Regions from separate parts of the Aeromicrobium phoceense genome, predicted to be linked through region 1. Evidence: riboswitches for the same ligand, from Rfam matches in the RefSeq annotation. Region 1 holds a riboswitch; each other region holds the start of a gene.
The links. Region 1 has a riboswitch for cobalamin ahead of H1W00_RS04815 (prenyltransferase/squalene oxidase repeat-containing protein). Riboswitches for the same ligand answer to the same signal wherever they lie in the genome.
Positions count from the first base shown of each region.

Region 2: it holds a riboswitch for cobalamin, as region 1 does, so the genes downstream of both, H1W00_RS10655 (VWA domain-containing protein) here and H1W00_RS04815 (prenyltransferase/squalene oxidase repeat-containing protein) in region 1, are expected to answer to the same signal.
Region 3: it holds a riboswitch for cobalamin, as region 1 does, so the genes downstream of both, H1W00_RS10685 (ABC transporter substrate-binding protein) here and H1W00_RS04815 (prenyltransferase/squalene oxidase repeat-containing protein) in region 1, are expected to answer to the same signal.

Region 1 is NZ_JACEOG010000001.1:1,016,345-1,019,610, reverse strand. It holds gene H1W00_RS04815 (prenyltransferase/squalene oxidase repeat-containing protein) at 1-1,137, opposite strand, end outside; cobalamin riboswitch at 1,214-1,365, opposite strand; gene H1W00_RS04810 (endo alpha-1,4 polygalactosaminidase) at 1,386-2,159, opposite strand; gene H1W00_RS04805 (acyl-CoA dehydrogenase family protein) at 2,219-3,266, shown strand, end outside.
Region 2 is NZ_JACEOG010000001.1:2,206,247-2,209,512, forward strand. It holds gene H1W00_RS10655 (VWA domain-containing protein) at 1-1,549, opposite strand, end outside; cobalamin riboswitch at 1,597-1,741, opposite strand; gene cbiE (precorrin-6y C5,15-methyltransferase (decarboxylating) subunit CbiE) at 1,812-3,020, shown strand; gene cobM (precorrin-4 C(11)-methyltransferase) at 3,017-3,266, shown strand, end outside.
Region 3 is NZ_JACEOG010000001.1:2,211,784-2,215,049, reverse strand. It holds gene H1W00_RS10690 (FecCD family ABC transporter permease) at 1-681, opposite strand, end outside; gene H1W00_RS10685 (ABC transporter substrate-binding protein) at 678-1,706, opposite strand; cobalamin riboswitch at 1,762-1,942, opposite strand; gene H1W00_RS10680 (sulfite reductase subunit beta) at 1,992-2,870, shown strand; gene H1W00_RS10675 (precorrin-8X methylmutase) at 2,867-3,266, shown strand, end outside.

The sequences.
Region 1 (3,266 bases):
GGAGCCACCGGCGACACGCGCCGTGCTGCTCCAGCCGGCGGCGAGACCGCTCGCGGTGACGTTGACGGTGCCGCCCGAGCGGGCGAACCGCGGCACGGCCGCCGCGGCACGCGGCGACGAGAGCAGCGCGAGGGCCGGAGCCGCCTGCGTCGAGGCGCGGATCCACTGGTCGATCGCGAGCTCGTCGATGCCGTCCGCGGTGCCCGCGGTCAGGGCCGCCCGGTCGTAGGCGATCGCGCCGGTCTCCGAGGCGAGCTTCCCGCCCGTGGCCTCGGTGACCTGGTGGCGGGCGATCCACGAGGCGGCCTTCGTCGCCTCGGCGGCACGACCCGCGCGGCTCAGCGCCACGGCGGCCAGGCCGGTGCTGTTCGTGTTGGGGACGCCGTTGCCGACGAAGGAGCCGTCGGCCGCCTGGGCGGCGGCGATTGCGTCCACGGCGCGGTCGATGACCGCAGCGTCGACGTCGAGTCCGGCCTCGCGCGCGTCCACCAGGGCGTTGAGGGCAGCCGTGGTCGTATCGATCTCCGGCACCTCAGGGCAGGGCGCCGTGAGCACCTGACGGAAGGTCCCGTCCGCGCACTGCTGCGCCGCGACGTAAGCCACCGACGCGGCGGCCTCGTCGCTGTCGCCGGCGATCAGGCCGCGGGTGGCGAATGTCTGGCCGAAGAGTCCGTAGGTGTCGCTGGACTCGCCGGTCTCGTCGTTCGTGGCAGCCTCGATCTGGGCGACCAGGTCACGACCGCCGACCGAGGCGACGTCGCCCCCGGCGGCGTCGACCGCGAGCAGGAGCTTGCCGGCCGACGCCGTGTAGAACGTCGTGACCTCGTTGAAGGTCGACTCGACGTACTCGTCGACGCGGGAGGTGACGGTGGAGAGGATCGTCTGCTGGACGGCCGGCTGGACGCCGAGCGCGCGCAGGGCCCCGAGGACGTCGAGCGTGAGACCGAAGTCGTCATAGTCCCACTGGTCGTTGTGGACGACGCCGTTTGTCAGCTGCGCGGAGAGCCACTGGCCCGCCGCGGAGGTGGACGGGGTGGAGGCCGCCGAGGCGGAGGGGGCGACGGCGACGGCGGTGGACACCGCGACCGCGCCGCCTGCGAGCACCGCGAGGGCGCGTCGACGCAGGGATGTACTCATGGGGGTTTCCTTCCCGCTGCACAGGACGGGAAGGGGCCGATGTCATCAGCTCCGCCCGCTGCGTTCCTCGACAGCGTGTGGCCGGTTCCGACAGGCAGGTGCTCCGGCTCGCCGTCCCGAGGGGCGGTCTCACGGTTGCGGGTCAGCGCCGGATTCGCACCGGCTTCCCCTGGCACTGCGGAAGGTGATTGTTCAGGCGCACTCTAACAGGCCGGGAGCCCCGACTTTCCCTCTCGTCGAGGGCGGGATCAGCACGTGCGGTAGACGTGGCCCTTCGCGCCGCGCGGGACGACGTCGCGATCGCGGAGCAGGACCGAGATCCTCGACCCGCGCGCGCGACAGGCGCGCGTGAACGCGCGGCGGCCGTTGTCGGTGTACTCGATCTCGATGACGCGGCGGCCGTACATCCGCGTGTACCGGCCGCACTCGCGGTACACCTCGCACTCCTCGGCCACCGCGAAGTCGAAGCCGAGCCTGCGGCCGTTGATCTCGGCGGTGTTCTTCTGGGCGATGGCGAGGCCCTCGGCGTGCGCGGCGGTGACGAGGCGCTTGGCGTAGGCCCGCGCCTGCGACCGCCGGATCAGCCGCTGCGACCGGGTCCACGAGTCGAGGTTGTCCGGCTCCACCGCGCGGTACCCGCGATCGGCGCAGGAGGCGAACCACGTCCGCATCACCCGTGCCGCGGCCGCGCGCTTGCCCGGCGAGCGCAGGTCGAGCAGCACCTCGTCGGGCCAGCCGGCGTCGCGCACGACGCGTCCCCTGCCGTCGCGCAGCAGCAGGCTCGGGTGCTTCTTTTTCCACCAGCGCAGGCTGCCCGGCTGCGTCTGGAACGCGTTCACGTAACAGATCGAGTACACGCCGGGCGCGGGCTTCTCGGTGCGATCCCGCACGACGACGTCCACCTTCGAGGCGGGCCGGTACGCCCCACCGAGCTGGTAGTCGGCGACCCCGCCGGCCGGCGGGAGCGTGACGGGCGTGACCGCCGCGAGCACCGCGAGCAGCAGGGAGGACAGGAAGGTCATGCCTCAGGAGTACCAGTCTTCGCCGTGTCGTGGTGGGCCGCCGCCACTAGCCTGTGCCCATGAGTCTCGGTGAGGAACTTCGACGGTCCATCGACGGCAAGTGGCGCCACGTGCGTGAGCAGAGCCGGGCGGAGCTGGCGCAGCTGGACCTGACGTACGACCACTCGCTCACCCTCGACGAGGCCCGCGAGCGCGTGCTCGACCAGATGAAGCAGCTCGTCCCCACGGGCATCCCCGCCGCGGGCTTCCGCACCGAGAACGGCGGCACCGGCGATCCGGGGATGGCCGTCACGGGCATCGAGATGCTGGCCCAGTTCGACCTGTCGCTCATGGTGAAGGCCGGCGTGCAGTGGGGCCTGTTCGGCGGCGCGATCGAGAACCTCGGCACCGAGCGGCACCACGAGAAGTACATCCCGGCCCTGATCAACCTGGACCTGCTTGGCTGCTTCGCGATGACCGAGACCGGTCATGGCAGCGACGTGCAGAGCCTCGAGACGACGGCCACGTACGACCCCGCGACGCAGGAGTTCGTGGTCCACTCCCCCACGCCGTCGGCGCGCAAGGACTACATCGGCGGCGCCGCCAAGCATGCGCGCGTGGCCGCGGTGTTCGCCCGCCTCATCACCCTCGGCGAGGACCACGGAGTGCACTGCTTCGTCGTGCCGATCCGCGACGAGGCCGGCGAGGACCTGCCGGGCGTCACCACCAGCGACTGCGGGTTCAAGGGCGGGCTCGGCGGTGTAGACAACGGCCGCCTCATGTTCGACGAGGTGCGGATCCCCCGCGACAACCTGCTCAACCGATACGGCAACGTCGACGAGGGCGGCGTCTACTCCTCCCCCATCGACAGCCTCAACGCGCGCTTCTTCACCATGATCGGCACGCTCATCCGCGGCCGCGTCAGCGTGGGTGGCTCCGCCCGTGCGGCCGCCGAGGTGGCGCTCAGCATCGCCAGCCGGTACGCGCTCCAGCGCCGCCAGTTCGAGGGCGTGCCGGGCGAGGAGACCGTGCTGATGGACTACCGGATGCACCAGCGCCGCCTGCTGCCCCTGCTGGCCGAGGCCTACGCGTTCCGCTTCGCCCACAACCAGCTCGTCGCGCGCATGC
Region 2 (3,266 bases), 1.2 Mb from region 1:
CGCGGCGCCGGTAGGCGTCCAGCAGCAGCGAGAGCACGGCGGTCTTGACCTGCTCCATGCGGCGCCGGGCGGCCATCGAGCCCGAGGCGTCGACGCACAGCAGCACGAGGTTGGACTCCTGACCGACCGTCTCGGCGCGGCGGAGGTCCGACGGCGAGAGCGCGAGGCCACGCCCGTCGACCAGTCCACCGCGGCTCCGCTGGTGCGGGGCGGCCGCGGCGATGGTGCCGGGAAGGTGGAGGCGACCGGACGCCGCATCGGGCCGCTGGCCCACGACGCGGCCCTGCGGCGTGCGGGCCCGGGAGCGTCGCCCGGACTGTCCCTCGCCGGTGCCGCGGACCACGAGCAGTCGCGCCCGGGTGGGGTCCCCGGCCGCGGCGACCGAGCCGGCGCCGGCCGGCTGCGGCTGCTGCTCGTCCTGGTTCGGGGAGGCGTCGGGGGCGTCTGCCGGGCGCTGGTCCTCGGGACCGTCCTGGGGGGAATCCGAGCCCGAACCGTCCGGACCACCCGGGCCGTCGTCGTCGGGTCCCGGGTCGGGCTCGTCGTCGCCGAGCAGGTCGTCGAGGCGGTCCTCGTCGAGGCCGGGCTCGTCGAACGGGTTGCGACGGCGGCGGTGCGGCAGGGCGAGCCGCGCGGCGACGCGGACGTCCTCGCGGGTGATGTGGGTGCGCCCCTGCCACGCCGCGTGAGCCGCGGCGGTCCGCGCGGTGACGAGGTCGGCGCGCAGCCCGTCGACGTCGAACGCGGCACAGATCTCGGCGATCGTGATGAGCGCGTCGTCGTCGAGGAAGACGTCGCCCATGAGCTCCTGGGCGGACTCGAGGCGTGCGCGCAGCGCGTCCTGCTCGTCGGCCCACGCGGCCGCGAAGGCGGCTGGGTCCGCGTCGAACGCGAGTCGGCGTCGCACGACCTCGACGCGCAGCTCGGGCTCGCGCGGCGCCGAGACCTCGACCGTCAGGCCGAACCGGTCGAGCAGCTGCGGGCGCAGCTCGCCCTCCTCGGGGTTCATCGTGCCGATGAGCACGAACCGCGACGCGTGCTCGACCGAGACGCCGTCGCGCTCGACGCTCACCCGGCCGGTCGCGGCGGCGTCCAGCAGGAGGTCGACGAGGTGGTCGTGCAGCAGGTTGACCTCGTCGACGTAGAGGAGGCCGCGGTGGGCGCGGGCCAGCAGACCGGGCTCGAACTCGACCACGCCGTCGCGCAGTGCCGAGTCGAGCTTCAGCGAGCCCGTGACGCGGTCGTCGCTCGCACCGACGGGCAGTTCGACGAGCCGCACGGGGCGCTCGTCGACGGGCGTCCCGGCGTCGAACGGTCCGTCGGGGGAGACGGCGGAGGGGTCCGCCGGATCGATGGAGAACCGATCACCCCGGTAGGCGCGGACCGGCGGCAGCACGTCGGCGAGTCCGCGCACGGTGGTGGTCTTGGCGGTGCCCTTCTCGCCACGCACGAGGACGCCGCCGATGAGCGGGTCGATCGCGACGAGGGTGAGGGCGAGGGTCATGTCGTCGGAGCCGACGACGGCACAAAAGGGGTACTGCGTTGGCATGTAGGGCTCCCGCTCGATCTGCCATGACGGTCCGCGACGCGGGCAGCGTCGCGGGTCGGATCGAGGCCGGTCTTCGGACTTCCCAGGTCTGTGCCTGAGTCACCGCAGCGGGCCCTGTGCCGGATTCTCACCGGCTTCCCAGATTCTCCCCGTGGCCATCGGCCGTGGGGCACCTCGAACCTTCGACCACACCCTAGACGCCGCCGGCAGGCCTCGGGCAGGGGGCCCGACCTGCGGACCCGGCGGGTTAGGGTGCTCGACCATGGATGCGCACGTGACCGTCGTCGGAGTCGGGGCCGACGGCTGGGAGGGCCTGCCGGAGTCCTCACGGTCGCTCGTGAGGGCCGCCGCCACCCTGCTCGGCGGGCGGCGCCACCTCGACGCGATCCCTGCGGTTGCAGGGCAGGACCGGGTCGCGTGGCCCTCGCCGTTGCGCGAGCGGCTCCCCGCCCTGCTGGACGAGGCGCGCGAGCCGGTCGTCGTCCTCGCGTCGGGCGATCCGCTCGTGTCCGGCATCGGCACCACCTTGCTCGAGCTGCTCGGTCCGGACCGCGTCACCGTCGTCCCGGCGGTGTCGTCGGTCGCGCTGGCCCGGGCGCGGATGGGCTGGCCGGCCGAGTCGGTGACTGTCGTCAGCGTCGTCGGGCGCGATGTCCGGCTCGTCGTCCCGGCCCTCTCCGCCGGGCGGCGGCTGCTGGTGCTGTCGAGTGACGAGACCACCCCCGCGGCCGTGGCGACGCTGCTCACCGACCTGGGCTGGGGCGACTCCGAGCTGGTCGTGCTGGGCCACCTCGGCTCCACCGACGAGTCGCGGGCCACGTCGACGGCGCAAGGCTGGGACATCACCGACGTGCCCCGCCTCAACCTGCTGGCCGTGGAGGTTCGCGGCTCCGGCCCGGGCTGGGCGGCCGGGGGAGTCCTGCCCGACGACGCGTTCGAGCACGCCGGCCAGATCACCAAGCGCGACCTGCGCGCCAGTGCACTCGCCCGGCTGGCGCCGGCTCCGGGCCAGCTGCTGTGGGACGTGGGCGCGGGCAGCGGCTCGATCGGCGTCGAGTGGATGCGCGCGTGGCCCAGTGCCCGGGCGATCGCCGTCGAGCCACGACCCGACCGCGTCGCGCTCGTCCGCGGCAACGCCGACGCCCTGGGAGTCCCCGGGCTCCGGGTCGTCGAGGGCTCGGCTCCCGAGGCGCTCGAGGGTCTCGACCGGCCGGACGCGGTGTTCGTCGGCGGGGGAGCGACGGTCGACGGGGTCCTCGACAGCTGCTGGGACGCCCTGCGGCCCGGCGGCCGCCTCGTCGTCCACGGCGTCACCGCCGAGACCGAGGCCGTGCTGCTCGAGCGGTACGGTCGCCACGGCGGCGAGCTCGTCCGCCTGCACGTCGAGCGCGCCGAGCCGCTCGGATCCTTCACCGGCTGGACGCCCGCGCGCGCCGTCAGCCAGTGGTCCGTCACCAAGGGAGACTCATGACCGTCCACTTCGTCGGGGCCGGCCCCGGTGCCGCCGACCTCCTCACCCTGCGCGCCGTGCGCCTGCTGGAAACCGCCGATGTGTGCCTCTACGCGGGCACCTATCTCGACGCCGAGGTCCTGGGGCACTGCCGTGAGGGCGCCCGCCTGATCGACACGCAGCACCTCGACCTCGACGAGATCACGGAGCACCTCGTGAGTGCACACGGGGAGGGCCTCGAGGTCGTCCGGCTCTGCTCGGGCGACC
Region 3 (3,266 bases), 1.2 Mb from region 1:
GAAGGCGAACGCGTCGAGCGTCGACGCCAGCAGCAGGCACGCGATCACGGCCCCGACCACCGTCACGCCGACGACCGCGACGTCGGACCAGGAGGCGCTGCCCAGCGACCCGAGCAGCCAGAAGAGGACGCCGCGCGTCTGCTCCGCGTCGGCGGAGGTGAAGACGATGAACGACGTCAGCGCCGAGAACAGCTGGGTGGCCGCGACCCCGGCGAGGACGACGCGGTCGGTGGTCCCGCCGGCCGCCGCGGCCAGGACGAGCACGAGCAGGAAGGCCCCGATGGCGCCGACGAACGCTCCGGCGGCCAGGCCCACCGCGCCCGCACCGACCCCGAGGACGACGATCGACACGGCTCCGGTCGAGGCACCGGAGGAGACACCCAGCACGAATGGGTCGGCCAGCGGGTTCCGCAGCAGGGACTGCAGGATGACGCCGCACACGGCCAGCCCGGCACCGCAGGCCGCCGCAAGCAGCGTCCGCGGCAGCCGCAGGTCCCAGACGATGCCCTCCTGGATCCGGCTCAGCCCGGACTCGCCCCCGGCCAGTCGCGACCACGCCAGGGACACGACCGACCGCGGACCCACGTCGGAGGGTCCGATCGTGACCGCGATGCAGGCCGAGGCCACCAGCAGGGCCAGCCCTGCGGAGCCCAGGAACCAGGCGCGCCGGGTCGTCGTCACCGTGAGAGGCCGAAGTCGGCCAGTGCGTCGGCGACCTGCTCCAGTCCTTCGACGGTGCGGATCGAGGGGTTCAGGGCGGCGCCGGTGAGGGCGACGTAGCGGCGGTTCCTCACCGCCGTCATCTCGCGGGTGACCGGGTTGGTCTCGAGGAACTCGATCTTGGCCTTCGCCGTCTCGGCCGTCTGGCTCTTGCGGGTGAGGTCGCCGATCACGAGGACGTCGGGGTCACGCTCCGCGACCGTCTCCCAGCCGATCTGGGGCCACTCGGACTTCGTGTCGTCGAAGACGTTCTTCAGGCCCAGGGCCCGGGTGATGATGCCGGGCCCGCCGCAGCAGCCGGCCATGTAGGGCGCCTCGCTGTTGGCGAACCAGTAGAGGACGGTGACCTCGTCCTCCGGCGCCTTCGCGGACGCTGCGGCCACTCGGTCCTGCAGGCTGGCGACGAGCTCCTCGCCCTGCGCCTCGACGTCGAGCAGCTCGGCGAGCTCGGTGACCTCCCGGTAGATCGTGTCGATCTCGAGGACGCCGGTGCGCGCGCCGTCGCCGTCGCCCTCGTTCTCCTTGCCCTCGCACTCGGCGGGCGACAGGTACGTCGGGACGCCGAGCTTCTCGAAGGCGTCCGCCGAGCCGACGCCGCCCTGGCCGAGCACGCTCGCGAACGAGGCGGTGACGAGGTCGGGCTCGGTCTGGAGCACCCGCTCCATCGAGGGCGTGCTGTCCGCGAGTCGCTCGACCTTCGCGTTGTCCTCCTCGAGGCCCTCCATGACGGGATCCGTCCAGGTGGACGTGCCGGCCATGCGGTCGGCGAGCCCGAGGGACAGCAGGATCTCGGTCGAACCTTGGTTGAGCGACACGATGCGCTCGGGAGGGGCCGTGACGGCGGTCGTGCGACCGCAGTTCTCGACCTCGCGCGGGTAGCCCGCGGCGGTCTCGGCATCGGGGGTGGCATCGCTGCTCGAGCAGGCGCTCAGCGCGAGCGCGGCACCGACGAGCAGGACGAGGGGACGACGGGATGGAGTACGCACGGACGCGGTCCTTCGAGGTCTGGGGCTCTTTCGCGAAGCCCGGTGGACCAAACGGCGGTCGCCGTGAGGGCCAGCAGGTCTTCGGACTCGGGATCGACCGGACGGAGCGCCTTCCCAGACCTCTCGGTCCAGTGGCTTCGTGCCCCGCCCGTCACCCTCACCGCTGCGCGTCAGTCCCGGACTCTCACCGGGTTCCCTGGCTCATCGCTGAGTTTGACTGGCGCCACGAACGTAGCAGCCCGTCCGCCGATGCGTCGCCAGGAGGGTGCCTGACACCATGACCGGGTGACCGGACGGACTCGACGCGACCTGTGCCCCGGCCTGCTGCGCCCGTGGATCGCCGACGACGGCGCCCTGATCCGGGTCCGCATCCCGGGCGGTGCCGTGTCAGTCGACGCCCTCGGAGGGCTCCTCGACGTCGCCCGGGACCACGGCGACGGCACGGTGCACCTGACCAGCCGTGCCAACCTGCAGGTGCGGGCGATCCCGCACGACGACGGCTGCCTGTCCGACGCCGTCGTGGACGCGGTCATGGCCACGGGCCTGATGCCCTCGACGTCGCACGAGCGCATCCGCAACGTCATGGCGTCGCCGCTCACCGGCCGGTCCGGCGGGCGAGCGGACCTGCGACCCGTCGTCGAGGAGCTCGACCGCCGGCTGTGCGCCGAGCCGAGCCTCGCGGCCCTGGCCGGGCGCTTCCTGTTCGTCCTCGACGACGGGCGTGGTGACGTGCTCGACCGGGACCTCGACCTGGGCCTCGTCGCCCTCGACGCGGACACCGCCCAGGTCCGTGTCGGCACCGAATCGTGGGGCCCCGTGGTCCCCCTGCCCGCCTCCGCGGAGACCCTTGCGGCACTCGCCTCGCGGTTCGTCGAGCTCGCGGGAGCCCGGGCGAAGTCGCCCTGGCACGTCGACGAGCTCCTCGGCGGCGGCGCGGCGCTGCTCACCTCGCCGTCGCAGCCCCACCCCGGCACCCGGGTGAGCAGCGCTCCCCCGGACCTTGGCAGGATCGAGCAGGTCGACGGCCGCATTGCGTGGCACCTGCCGGTGCCCGACGGCCGGCTCGACGCCCGCCTGTTCGACGAGGTCCGCGCGCACGGAGCGCACCGCCTCGTGGTGACGCCGTGGCGCACCCTGATCGTCCCCGACCTGGAGAACGCATGACTCTCGCCCCACCGTCGCGCCGCTACGACTACGTCACCGACGGCGCCGCGATCTACGTCGACTCCTTCGCCACGATCCGCGCCGAGGCCGACCTGTCGCGCATCCCCGCGGACGCCGAGAAGGTGGCGGTCCGGATGATCCACGCGTGCGGTCAGACCGACCTGACCCGGGACCTCGTGATCCATCCCGGTCTGGTGTCCGCGGCCCGCTCCGCGCTCGAGTCGGGGGCCCCGATCATCACCGACGCGCACATGGTCGCCGCCGGCGTGACGCGGGCCCGGCTGCCGCGCGAGAACGACGTCCTGTGCTTCCTGCGCGACCCCGCCGTCCCGACGCTCGCGAAGGAGTGGGGCACCACGCGGTCGGCCGCCGCGGTGTCGCTCTGGACCGAGCGGC